DNA from 3 places in the Nitrosospira multiformis ATCC 25196 genome. Region 1 is predicted to be linked to each of the others. Evidence: riboswitches for the same ligand, from Rfam matches in the RefSeq annotation. Region 1 holds a riboswitch; each other region holds the start of a gene.

Region 1 (4,523 bases):
AATGCATAAGCGGTCAGGTTCGCCATACCGTTGGCTACGCCTGCCGAATCCCAGGTGAAGGCGAACGGCGCCGTGGTGTCGACTGCGACTGTGGTATTGTTGACCCGCAACTCGACACGGGTCACGCCGACGTTATCGCTCGCAGCCACGTTTACGCCGACCAGACCTGTTACGCTTGATCCGCCAGCAGGGGAAGTGATGGAAACCGCCGGGGCCTGCGTGTCTCCGGCGACCACTGCCGAGGCCGCCGCCTGCACCGCGCGTGCAGCATCAACCCGTCCATAGCCATAATAGGGATCGCGCCCCGCTGTGCCCAGATCCACGGCAGTTGAAAACAGCAGACTCTCGATCTGGGTATTGGATAATGTCGGCTTTGCCGCCATCATGAGCGCCACCACGCCGGCCGTTACCGGACTTGAGAATGATGTGCCGGAAGCCGCGCCATAGCCGCCCCCCATAGTCGTCGTCCAAATTCCGGCTCCAGGCGCGGCAAGGGAGATGTAGTTTCCGTAGCTCGACCAACTGGCTCTGAAGTCGTTCGCATCTGTAGCGGCTACAGCTACCATCGATGTCGTTACTGCATAATTCTGGAGCACTCCCGTATTTCCGCCACTCACGATCACCAGGCCACCTTTATCCTTCATGTATTGCGCCGCGCTCCGGGTGCTCGCACTGTCGGTCAGTCCGAGGAAGCTGGCATTGGCGACGCGAACGCCGCGGTCTGCCGCATAGATAAGCCCTTGGGAAATCGCACTCCAGGTGGCATATCCAGTACTCCCGCTCACGCGGACAGGCATTATTTTAGCCAACGCCGCCACGCCGGCAACGCCTTGGGCATTGTTTGCCATGGCTGCCGCTGACCCTGCAACCTTGGTTCCATGCCCGTAAACATCCGACGTGTTGGAATTGTTTTCGTAGAAATTCCAGCCTGGAACAAGCTGGGGTGAGAGATCAGGGTGATTCGGGTCAACTCCTGAATCCAGGATGGCGATGGTCACGCCGCTGCCCAGGGAACTGTCCCAGGCGGACGGAGCGCCAATCTTGGGCAAATGCCAGGCGCTGCCATAGTAGGGATCGTTCGGTATGAGCGCGGGTTCGACTTCCTGGTCGATCTCGGCAAACTTGAGCGCCGGATGATGCGCAAGCCTTGCCGCCACCGCCTTCTCAGAGGCATTACCCGGCAAGTCGACGATGTACAGATCGCTCTGCCCGATCTTCCTGCCCTTGCCGCCATGTTCGCCCAGAACCTTGGCCAGTTCCTTTTCCGGCAAGCCGGCACGCGGCATGACCAGGATGCGACCCTTCGCCCAGCCAAGCGGCTTGTTCATTCCAGGCCCCCTGCCCTCCGGAGGCTCTGCACTGGAAATGACCGGACCCAATCCCAGCAAAACTGCCAGTATGCCGCTCCAAAGGGGATACCAAGGTTTGGAGATGTGCTGCGAGTTGCGAGTGCTTGATTGAATAATGCCTGAAGCGGGTTCTCTTGAGCCAGTTGCAGGCGCTTTATGATTGATATTCACGTAGTTCCTCCTCTTGGGGAGGCGGAACCGCCTAGATAGGCCGGGTGCCGAAAAACGTACTGAGCCGGAGCATCGAGATCCACTCAACACGTTCTAATAGCTTCTCGTCATCCAAAGAATCGACAAGAAAGAAAATGGCATTATCTGGCAGTCCTGCCGTCCTGGGGCCTTGAGCCCGGTAGACCGATGACTTTGCGTCCCCCGCTTTCGCGAGATTTGCCTTTTACAGATTAAAAATTGCAGCGTTATCGTATCTGAACTCCCCAGGGGGTATGGGTGAAGCAACTGCACAAAAATCATTCTGTTCGTTGCTTTATTTAAAGGTGAAAAATGCTGCCGCTCCCGAACCCCGAGGAGATTTCGAAATTTGCAATTCTTGCAAACCAAACTTCCTGCCACTCCGGGTCAAACAGTACTCCTCCTGGTCGAAGAATTTTACATATCACTGCAGAATGGAAGAGCTCGAAGCAAACAAGGCTGATTTTATTGGAGTTTTAATTTAGGCACGAAAATTGCTAAAGAAGCTCCGATAGGCCGAAAACGAAGTTTCGAACCTATCCAACAAAAACTTATCAGGAGAACAAATAATGAAGAGTCATTTGAAGGGAGCGTTTGCTGCACTGGGACTGCTGTCTGTGGCAGGAGGTGCCCAGGCAGCAATTTTCCAAATCGATTTCACTACTGCCGGCGCGTTTTCCGGCACCGCGCCGTCCCAGCCAACAGATCCGAATGCAATTTTTGCGACAGCGACTTTCGACGATCACAACAGCTCCGGGTCGGTGACGCTGACAATGAATGTCTTTAATAATTTGTCCGCTGGCGCTTACGTCAATGACTGGTACTTCAACGTCGATTCGGCGCCATTGAGCGGTATCACCTTTGTGAGCGGAGTGGCCGCGCAGACCATCCAGAACGGAACAGATGCGTTCAAGGCCGATGGCACCGGCGGCAACTTTGATTTCGCATTTCATTTTCCCACCCGCAATCCCGGAGAGTTGGGGCAAGGTCATACGTCCGTATATACCTTGACGGGAGGGGGCATTACTGCCGATTCTTTTAACGCGGTATCGGTATCCGCACCGCCCAACGCGGGTAATGGCGGATATGTCAGCGCGCTCCACGTCCAGGGCTATGGCAACAGTGTCTGGATCGGCACTGACGGCGGGCCACCTTCCAATGAAATACCAGAACCGGCAACGCTTGCACTACTCGGGCTTGGCCTTTTGGGAATCGCGGCAACCAGGCGCCAGAAACGCTAGAGCCTGCAAACAAGACAACTTGCATGATCAAAAACCCCGCTCTCGCGGGGTTTTTGTTATCGATAATATTTACACCTCCTTGCCCGTCAAGCCACGGTAGTGCCCGTAGAGCGAAACCCCGAGGATAAATATTCCGGCGATGCTCTTCCCAATAATCGATATCAACTCCCTCATGCACCCAGGCCTCTCGCGCCCCAGCCTTCATTCATATCGAAAATATTTTCATGCCATATATTATTCCTATTACTATCTCAGCAGCGTTTGATTTGACACATGCTCAAGCGGAACAGCTAGATGTAAAAAAAATCGACAGGGATGGGTGGTAATAACACCGAAATATCCCAGCTTCCGGTTCATCTCTGTCGTTACCCAAAAAAAAGCTCGCCGAAGCGAGCTTTTTAACTGGAATAGCGAATCTGTTTAAGCAAGCCTATTTCTCTGCCTGCGCGATACACCCCATCCCAGCAGCCCCAGCCCGAGAAGGGCAAGCGTCGTCGGCTCCGGAAGCTCTTGCGGCGGCGGACCTCCGAGTTCGGTAGGCCCCAGGCGAACTTGCTGTAAATCAGAAATCCCCGTCATTTGAACAGTACTGTCGATCGTTACTTTCACCATTACCTGGTTATCCAGGGAAAAACCGGTGAAAAAGTTCTGCCCGGAACCACTAAGTGGCTGATTCAAGAAGCTGAAGGTTGTGCCGAACTGATCCAACAGAAAGATGTTGGCAGAACCATCCGCGGCAGCATCAATATTGAACTGGACTTTCGAGAATCCAAGATTTGGATCGACCAAGCCGAAATCGATAAAGTTAAATGAACCATCAGCTGCTTCAATACGCGCCTGCCCTCCCGCCGGAGCAAAAATGTCTTCGTTACTTGTGAATCTGACAAGCTCACCGGTAGTCGGCGGATTGAGCTGTCCGATAACTTCATGATCAAGAGTTGGATCAGGTTGATTAAAAAGTACATTATCCACATCTCCCGAGCCCCCTACCAGTCCTGGGCTTAACTGAAGAGTCGCGAATGTATTTCCTGATAAAAGCACGCCGAGCAAAGCAACTCCGGCGCAGATCTTAAGTTTTCTCATGCCGTTCATGTTATGCCCCTCCCAAGTAAGAAGTTATCTCCCTCGCTTGATCTGAAGCAAGTTGGATGCCAATGAGAAAGTCTATGAAAAACCTCGAGTTTCTTCCATCTTCCCGGAAGGGGTGTAAAAATTTACGACATGTGAACGGGTAATAACATGCTCCTTGCTACTGCTTCTATCGGTTACTTGATCACTGTCACATTCACCGAAGCAGATGCTGTATTGCCCGCCGCATCTCTGGCGACCGTCCAGATAGTGTGTGCTCCCGCGCGCACATTGCTTGGGCGGGTATTCCAGCTATATCCTAACGTACTTCCTTTTCCGGTAGCCTTGAGCACGCCGTCGATGTAGAGCGTACAGGTGATTCCGGAAGCGCCGCTATCATCGCTTGCATTCACGCTGATGGCCACATTGCTGCCCGAAACATTGCCTGTGACCGGATTTACGATCTTCACCTGTGGCGCGGTAGTATCCCTGGCCACCGTTGTCGTTCCGTTTGCCACATTCACCGAGACGGTGGTCGAAGCCTTGGAGTTGCCGGCCGCATCGAATGCATAAGCGGTCAGGTTCGCCATACCGTTGGCTACGCCTGCCGAATCCCAGGTGAAGGCGAACGGCGCCGTGGTGTCGACTGCGACTGTGGTATTGTTGACCCGCAACT
Region 2 (4,523 bases), 790 kb from region 1:
AGCCAGTGCAATTTTGCTCAGCTTCATTTTCATCTTTGTATCCTTTATTTTCAGATTGATATTTCAGGCTGAAGCCTGCCTTTCCCGGCCTCCCTGGCCGGGGGTAAGCAGCTCATTGCGGATCTCAGACGCCTGCGCGGCGGCGGACGATCATGCCCAGCATGCTCAGCCCCGCCAGCAGCATGGCCCAGGTATCCGCTTCGGGAATAGGAGAGACGGATGGGTTCGTGAAGGTAAGAACACCATTCTCGGTCAACTTGAATTTGCTGAACTCGCCTTCGCCAATGTTGCCATCGTGATTCAGATCGACTCCGAAAGGAGTCTTGGTGGCCTGGGCAAGGGCGGAAGTGGAAGACGTGGTGAGAAACCAGAAATTCTGTTCCGTACCCAACGGCTGGGTGGTATCGGCGGTCGTCTTCTGCAACCAGGTATCACCTTGGCCAAACCCGTTAATTGCGCCAAAGAAAGTATTCGAAGGGTCCGTCGGCATGGCAACGCTGGCGCCGTTATCATCAGTCGCGTGCGTACCGCGGCTGTTGTTGGCTTCAATATACTTATCCATATTCACAAAGCCTTTGAGGTTGGTGTTCCCCAGCTTGGGATATGTGTCCACATTTGCCGTCGTCAGGTAACGCGGGCCACCGGCATCATTCAGATCGGTGGTATCCAGCGCGATGACATTGAACCGGATAAGATGTGCGTTGGCAGGACCGACGAAATTCATCAGCTGATTCCATGAAGCGCCATAGGCCCCACTCGTCAGGTCCCAGCTTTTGCTGAAGCCCGCCTGTCCGTTCGCAGCGACCATATCGTTCATTTTGAAGCCGAGATCGAACAGTCCAGAGATATCGTCATCACCGGAAGTGGCGGAACTGCCACCGTAATAACGCATATTGAGCAGAAGCTCACCGTTTCCACTCATCGCCCCATCCATGGCGGCAAGCGCCGGACCGGAAAGAGTCGCGATGGCAGCAACAGCGAATGCCTTGAGTCTGAAATTTATTTTCATGCGAGATACTCCGTAGGTAATTAATGGTTGCACCAAAAAAATCCGGCTGACTGATCCTTGAAGCCTGGCTTCATCTGATCAACCGTCCTGGAGCAACCCGGCTACCTCCGCTTGCTTGGAGACCCGCAGCTTTCCGTCCCCGCTTCGCAACGGGTTTGGCTTTGTTCCTGACCGGCTATAACGACTGTACCTGTTACCGGACGTGGGTCACTATATGTGACAGCCGTGAACCGTCTGTGAAACACAATCGGTATTTTCGTGGTACTTTCTGCCTATTCTTTTGGTCTGCAGGGCGGAAATTCGCCCTTCGCGGCGCGTACGCTTTTCATGGGTACAAGGACGCCTCGTAGGAGTCACTGCGGATAGAGGGAAGAATCCAAGGCGCGGCCTCAGGGTCGAGGGGATCTGCCCCGGAAACTCAAAGCGTGATCTTCAACGCCATCGCCTTGGCCACGGCGTGAGCCCGATTATTGACATCCAGCTTTTTCAGGATTTTCTGAATGTGGTTTTTGACAGTAAGCGGACTGATGTAAAGTAACTGGGCTATTTCATGATTGCTCTTTCCCGCCTGAACATGGCGCAAAATTTCCGTCTCGCGGTCCGTGATGAGTTTTCTGCTTCTTTCCCCCACGGCACCCTGCTTATGATGGCGTTCATGAAACAGCATACGTACCAGCGCCATATGCATGTGCGGCATCAGCAGCTCGAGGAAATAAGCATGACGCTCGCTCAATGCGGCGGAAATCTGGGTAAAGGTAAAGAAGCAGGTGGTTCGGCCATTGGTGTCGAACATTCCGTGCGCCGCGATACGCTGGAGATTTTCACGCTTGAGGTCGTTAGAAAAACGCTTGTAGGTGGGCGTATGCGAATTATTTGGACAAACCAGAAGCGGCTGGTTTTTGCCCGCGCTCCATGCGGACATGGCGCGAAATACAATTCCCCCATCGGGACGGCAAAGTTCTGAAAACCGGATTTCGTCCATATCTGTGCGACTGAATCTTTCGATATTCACAGCCTGCCCATTGCCTTCATCGAACAGGCATATGAGCATGCCATGCGGCAGAAGGCCCTGCAGTTCCCCCTGCGCCCACAAGAAAAACTGATGACGCCGAAATATATTGATTGATGAATCGATAATCCGGAACAGGTATTCCGCCTCCCGCTCCGTCAGCGTAAACTCTCCCCCCATCATTCCTTATGCCCTGATTATTCATATCGTTCTCGGACTGCAACGGTCTTCCCGATATTATTCGATTTGCGCGAGTGCGTATTTTCGTGGCAGGATATGACTGAATCATTAAGATCAGATGTCAGATTCATGAATCCGATATAGGTAGAAAGGACCACGCAGACAACAGGAGGAAATGCAGGGATGCCTTCCCCTGGTTCCATGAAATATGCAACTGTGAAGAGACAGATGGAGACGGGCTCCCCGGAAACTTCCAGTTCCGAACTTCTGAAGTTCTAATATTGAACGCTCTGCGGGAAGGAGCCGGATTGTGGGGATGAATCGGGTTGCGAGGACCTCCCATCCTCTTGATCGGAAGGGCTGGGGGAGAGCGAGAAAGGCGAGGATGGTGGCGGGATACCGTTTTCCGATTCCGCTTTTGGCTGGGAACCGGAAGCTTCCGGCTGCAGCCGAAGATCTCCTGGTCGCCATTCAGAGGAAGATTGTGGTGGAGTAGCGGGCGAATCGGCCGGCACAGCTTGCGCTTGGGGCAGACTGGCGGAGTCTCCGGGGAAGTAGACGAACTTCCAGTCGCGATAATCCTTCGCTTCCGCAAAATCCGCATAGCGTTCCGGAAAATTGGCGCGCTTGAGCGGAGGCTCTTTTGAAAGGCTGTACACGCCGATTATTCCGGCATTCGGCTGTGTGACCAGACCCCACTCGCTTGAGGCAGTCATGGGGTCGAAAAATATTTTCCGGAGATGCCGTTTGATGGTGGAAAAACGCTTATCCAGGAGCAATTTTTCCAATGAATCGGGATAACGCTTCGGCATGCCGGGTGAATTTTCGTAATAAGAGCCGATCGCCTGCCTGAACTGTTCTCCGACAAACATCAGTTCTTTTTCTTTTTCCCGCCGTACCTCGGTACGCCATACCTGCACGACGCCTGCCAACGCAACGCTGGTCAGCGCCACCACAAACAGGATCCAGATATAGGTAAAACCCTTTTGTCCTGCGCCTCCTACGTCTCCCACGCCTCCTACACCTATATGGCGCGGTATTTCTTGCCGCCCAATCACACCGCTACCAGGCCGCGTAAGAGGTTCCATCCTTTGACTCTTCCTCCGCGCCGCTGCGCACATCGTAGAGACCTTCGGCTGAATCAGGGGGAGGGAGGGTGACCCAGGTTTCGGAACTTTCGGTCAAGGGATCAACCGGAATGGCGCGCAAGTACCGCTTCTCGACCAGTTCTGCCAGATCGCGGGGATAACTCCCGGTATCGCCGTAAAACTTGTCGATGGCATCCCGCATGACATTCAGGTCCTGGCGCAATACTGCTTCCTTCGATCTTTCCACGGAGTTGAAGTACCGCGGGGCGGCAATGGTAAGAAGAACGGCAATGATGGCCATGACAACCAGCAACTCGACCAGGGTAAAGCCGGAGGGGTACGAGCCATGTTGCATACTCCCGGAAGTAAATCCGGATTCAGTTTCGCACATCCTGATCACCATTTATCGTAGGCAATGCCGTTCAAGCCGATCCGCGGTGAACGGGAATATACATCGAAAACATCATTCCCCTCCTGCGGGTTATCCGGTGAGCTCTCATAGGAACGCTTGCCCCAGGTGTCCGCAGCAGGCAATGCAGGGTCATCCGACATCGGGTCTCTCGGCAGTCGCCGCAGGAAATATATTTTACGCTTGGTGGGATGCTTGATATCCGGCACGCCATTCACCAGATCTTCCAGCTTGCGCGGATACTCCGATTCATCGGCTTGCCGAACAATCCTCCCTTCGTTCACCGCGCCCTTGTATGCGTCCAGCGCTTCGCGGATCTGGCGTAATCCCACCCGCAGTTCCTGTTCTTTTTCACGCTTTACCGTGAGTTCATATAACGGTATCGCGGCAGAAGCGAGCACTGCTGTGATGGCTACGACGACGGTCAGTTCCACCAGGGTAAATCCCTGTCCGCCTGTTTTTTTTACTACCGCCACCGACGCAGCAAAAATACGCTTCATGCCATCTCAACGAATATCCACATTGACAGCCGGTGGCAAAGGCACCGGAACGGGAAGCGGCCCGCTTTCGTCCTTGAAACTGATATTCCCGATACTGATCTGAGTCGTGACAGGCTTTTGCGCCAAAATCCTGAATCGCACATCCGCGGCGCCGCCCCCCTTGCTCAGTTTCAATACGCGTGTTCCGGATTTATCACCCTCGTCCACCGGTTCAAGCGCCACAGGGTCATAATTCAGATCCAGTTCCGCGGGCGGGAGTGCATCTGCACCGGCGAGGGTCACGCTCACCACAAATTCCTGTCCTGCGGACACCTGTTCCGGCGCAGCC
Region 3 (4,523 bases), 950 kb from region 1:
ACCGCCCGTTTCTTTCAGAGACCAGCAAAACGATATCTTCCAGTGACGCGCGCGCATTTATACCCGGGTTGAGCAACGGATGTTGCGTGCGCAGCTTTTTGATCAGCAAAAATTCAGTCAGATAGGAGAAAACATGGCCCAGTTCATCAACACCAAAGAAAACATCGTCACCGAAGCGGTCGATGCTCTGGTCGCGGCCTCTGGCGGTAAGCTGGCGCGGCTCGACGGCTATCCACATATACGGGTGGTCGTACGCAATGACTGGGATAAGTCCAAGGTCGCGTTGATTTCGGGAGGCGGATCGGGCCACGAACCGGCACATGCGGGTTTCGTCGGGAAAGGAATGCTGACGGCTGCGGTGTGCGGCGACATCTTCGCCTCCCCTACAGTCGACGCGGTACTGGCAGGCATCCTTGCCGTGACGGGATCGTCCGGCTGCCTGCTCATCGTCAAGAATTATACCGGTGACCGATTGAATTTCGGGCTGGCGGCCGAACGCGCTCGCCCGTTCGGCTTGAATGTCGAGATAGTCATCGTCGGCGATGATGTGGCGTTGCCCGGCTTGCCGCAAGCCCGCGGCGTCGCCGGCACGCTTTTCGTGCACAAGATAGCCGGCGCGTTGGCCGAGAATGGAGCCGACTTGGCGCATGTCGCCGCAGCCGCGCGCAAGGTGGTGTCAAAGACAAAAAGCATCGGCATCTCGCTAAACACCTGCACCATCCCAGGTTTGCCAAAGGAGGATCGCATCCCGCCCGGCATGGCCGAGCTTGGGCTTGGCATCCACGGTGAAGCCGGGGTTGAGCAGGTCGAATTCAAGGACGCGACCGGAGCTGTCGCTGCCATGGTCGAGCGCCTGTCAGCTGCAATGGAAGAAAAGCCGCATGTCGTTATGGTCAACAATCTCGGCGGCACGTCGGTCATCGAGATGTCGATCATCCTCAACGAAATCCGGCGGTCAGCGATTGGCGAGCAGATAACCCACGTCATCGGGCCGGCGGCCATGATGACATCTCTCGATATGCATGGCTTCTCGATTTCAGCCTATCCTGCCGACGATGCAGAGATCGCCCTTCTCAAGCAGCACACGCCGCTGGCAGCATGGCCCGGGGTCTCCCGGTTGGGTCAGGTCGCGATTCAGGCGCTTCCGGACGGCCTGACGCCAGTCGTTCCGATGCCCTCGATGCACAGGCCGACCAGGGAGTTCCTGATCAGGTGCTGCGAGGTTCTGATCGCCGCCGAGAACGACCTTAACGCGCTCGACGCGAAGTCAGGCGATGGCGACACCGGCAGCACGCTAGCCGGGGCGGCACGTGCCCTGATCAGCGCCGTGGACCGATTGCCGCTTGCCGACCATACCCAGCTCTATCGAGCCATTGGCTTGGAGCTTTCCCAAACCATGGGAGGCTCGTGCGGTGTGCTCCTCGCGATCTTCTTCGCCGCTGCGGGCGACGCCGCCTCAAGCGGCTCGCCAATGCGCGAAGCGTTGCAGGCCGGGTTGCGGAGAATGCAGGAAATCGGCGGGGCTCGCCCGGGTGACCGCACCATGGTCGATGCCCTTGCGCCGGCCCTTGATGTCCTGGAAGAGAGCCTGTCCGAGGCGGCGAAAGCCGCGCGTGCGGGCGCCGATCGCACTGCCCACATGAGCAAGGCGAATGCGGGTCGCGCTTCCTATGTCAATGCCAGGCATTTGGTCGGTCACGCTGATCCAGGTGCTGAGGCGGTCGCGCGACTGTTTGAACACTTGGCCTAGGTTTAGATTGTAAGCATCTGTTGAATCGCCCTGATTTTTGAGCTGGATAATTTTTCCCGCGATCACAAAGAAAACTGCTTCTCCCCTTTTGCTATTTTTACCCATGATGACCTACTTATCATGGGTAAATCCGGCGCGGGATTCAGGCCATCGCGAGTAATCTGCATTTAGCGACTGTGAATCTTCACGCGTGAGGGACCGGGCAGGCCAACGATCAGCACGATTGCAGGTAGGGACACATCGGTCGCAATAGGGGAACTCCCGGTCAGACCGGGTCCGGGAGGTTCTAAAACTTCCGTCACTGCACCTAATATGGCTTGATCATCAGTTAATCGCAGTTCATCATGAAATGTTAAGGTGCCGGTAGAAAGAGAGGGCGCCACCATTGCATTTTGTGGGGCGAGCGGAGGATCGGTTTCCTCTACATTACTTATTTCCTCGGGAGGATTATCCTCGCGAATAGCCGCGTAGTGTTTGTTTTACCTGCCCGTTTGGAATAAATTGGCTAGGCCGCCTTCGATACAAGCGAACATACTCCAAAACAGGTAATGCCCTCTCTTGTACTACCGATGAGAAACGCTTCCTTCTTGCTATTTCTGTGGTCAATGCCATTTATGGCAGGATCGTCAGCAGACTCACCCCAGGGTAGGGACATTGAGGTTCAGGTCAGCATGGCCGGAGAAAATATTATTATTGATCTTAATTTTGCTGTGTCAGCAAACCCGCGGGAGGTCTGGGACGTGCTCACCGACTTCGACCGTATGGCTGATTTTGTCTCCAACTTGAAGGAGAGCAAGGTTGTCAGTATTTCTGAAGATAAGTTTACTATTTTCCAAAACGGCACTGCCACTTACGGCCCCATCCGCTATCCGTTCGAGTCAATACGGGAAGTAAGATTGATCCCTTACCATAAGATATTGACGCATCTGGTCAGCGGCAACATGCACAAATTGGACGGTACTACTTACCTGACTGATGAGACCGGGGGGACTCGCGTGGTCCATCGTACGGAGGCTATCCCGAAAGTCTGGATTCCTGCGGTAGTGGGAAAGGTGTTTATCGAACATGAAGTGCGGGAGCAATTTAATGAAATGAGAAATGAAATAATCCGGAGGAAGAGGGCAGCCCTAAAGAAAGGACACGAGAAACAGGATGGGCGATGACTAGCGAAAGCGATCGCGTTACGCCGGATGGAGCCGAAGGGACTACAAGGACGCGCCCGAACACTGAGGGTTCTGTCATAAGGGAAAGCTATATTTCTGCCGTACCGTAAAAGCCACACCCGTCGCGAGGCGGGGCCGGAAAGTCCCGGATTTGCGCAATTGAAGGGAACTCGCGCAGGTAGCCGGACTGCCAGTACATCAAAAAGCAGACTTTTCCTCAATTTTCCGGAGGTTTTCAATGTTCAAGCAGAAAAAAATAGGCGCTCTTGTTTCAGGTGCGCTCTTGATGGCGACCGGCACGACCGGAGCCATTGCGGCGAACACGCATTTCAGTAGCTTTACCCCGCTGAAAGACAGTGTGGCAGCAGGCTCGCTCCCCGAAAACGCCCCCTTCCGGTTAGCTTCCCCCAATTTCTCCCAGATTCGGATCGCTGACCGCACGACCCAACTCGATCTTGGTGAGGGTAATTCCGGCAGCTGGGATATGATCACCGCAAACGAAACCGGGCCGAATGCCGGGCGCTATTTGTTCACTCCGTTCGAGACTTCGATGGCAGGTGTGCAGCGGATCGATCTGGCAAGCGGCATCACGAAAACCCTCGTTCACCCCGGCACACAGGATTTCGTCTCGGGCGATGCATCGCGCTGGACACCTTGGGGCAGCTATGTCACTGCCGAAGAATCCTGGGGCACCGGCAGTACCAAAGGACGCCTGTTCGAGTTGACCAATCCCGTGTCTGCCACCGGAACCGGGGACGCGAACTTCGTATTCCGTTCTATCCTGCCCCGCGTATCTCACGAGGGTCTCGCGTTCGACAAGAACAACAACCTGTATTTCGTCGATGAACTGAATGGCGGCAGTATCTACAAGTACGTGTCGGCCAACCCGACCGCCAGTAACGGAGGCGACTACTTTGCAGCAGGCCAGACCTTCGCCGTGGCGGTCAATGGCGGCGGCAATGCCAACGCAGTAGGTTCCGTAACATGGACTCCCATTACCGATGCCACAGGCGGCGCCCTCCCGGGCATTTCAGCTCTGAATGCGGACGGCACAATCGATGGCCGAGCGACCGCTGACATGGTGAACGCAACAGAGTATCAGCGCCCCGAGGATATCGAAATCAAGACGCTTGCCAATGGTGACCAGATCCTTTTCGTTGCCACCACGACCACGAACGAGGTGTACTCGATCAACCTGGATGCCAACAACGCGCAGCTCTTCGTCAGCCGCGACACGCTCGATCAGGCGAACGGCACCGCCGTGGGCACCGCGCTCGCCAGTCCGGACAACCTGGCCATCGACGCCGCCGGCAATATTTATGTTATCGAGGATCAACCTGGCGGCAGGGCGGACATCTGGTTCGCGCAGGATGCCAATCACGATGGTGTTGCGGAGTCGCTGGGGCGCTGGGCATCCATGTCCACAGTGGGCGCTGAACCGACCGGCCTCTATTTCGACAAATTCAACCCCAATGTGGCATATGTGAACATACAGCACCCGGACAGCATGGTGGACAGCACCATCATGATCACGGCTGTGCCGGAACCGGAAACCTATGCCCTGATGATGGCAGGGCTAGGCCTCGTTGGCGCCGTAGTGCGTCGCAGAA

The links. Region 1 has a riboswitch for cyclic di-GMP ahead of NMUL_RS09890 (S8 family serine peptidase). Riboswitches for the same ligand answer to the same signal wherever they lie in the genome.
Region 2: linked by a shared signal. The riboswitch ahead of NMUL_RS13445 (PEP-CTERM sorting domain-containing protein) and the one ahead of NMUL_RS09890 (S8 family serine peptidase) in region 1 are both predicted to bind cyclic di-GMP.
Region 3: linked by a shared signal. The riboswitch ahead of NMUL_RS14205 (alkaline phosphatase PhoX) and the one ahead of NMUL_RS09890 (S8 family serine peptidase) in region 1 are both predicted to bind cyclic di-GMP.

Annotation. Positions count from the first base shown of each region.
Region 1 covers NC_007614.1:2,173,802-2,178,324, forward strand. Annotated here, with positions in the region: gene NMUL_RS09890 (S8 family serine peptidase) at 1-1,328, opposite strand, end outside; cyclic di-GMP riboswitch class I at 1,664-1,751, opposite strand; gene NMUL_RS16385 (PEP-CTERM sorting domain-containing protein) at 2,108-2,779, shown strand; gene NMUL_RS09900 (PEP-CTERM sorting domain-containing protein) at 3,200-3,871, opposite strand; gene NMUL_RS09905 (S8 family serine peptidase) at 4,045-4,523, opposite strand, start outside.
Region 2 covers NC_007614.1:2,963,990-2,968,512, forward strand. Annotated here, with positions in the region: gene NMUL_RS13445 (PEP-CTERM sorting domain-containing protein) at 125-1,009, opposite strand; cyclic di-GMP riboswitch class I at 1,098-1,179, opposite strand; gene epsA (XrtB/PEP-CTERM-associated transcriptional regulator EpsA) at 1,428-2,201, opposite strand; gene NMUL_RS16095 (type II secretion system protein) at 2,474-3,286, opposite strand; gene NMUL_RS13460 (type II secretion system protein) at 3,261-3,641, opposite strand; gene NMUL_RS13465 (type II secretion system protein) at 3,683-4,195, opposite strand; gene NMUL_RS13470 (FecR domain-containing protein) at 4,202-4,523, opposite strand, start outside.
Region 3 covers NC_007614.1:3,128,001-3,132,523, forward strand. Annotated here, with positions in the region: gene NMUL_RS14195 (dihydroxyacetone kinase subunit DhaK) at 80-1,750, shown strand; gene NMUL_RS14200 (SRPBCC family protein) at 2,422-2,913, shown strand; cyclic di-GMP riboswitch class I at 3,016-3,108, shown strand; gene NMUL_RS14205 (alkaline phosphatase PhoX) at 3,152-4,523, shown strand, end outside.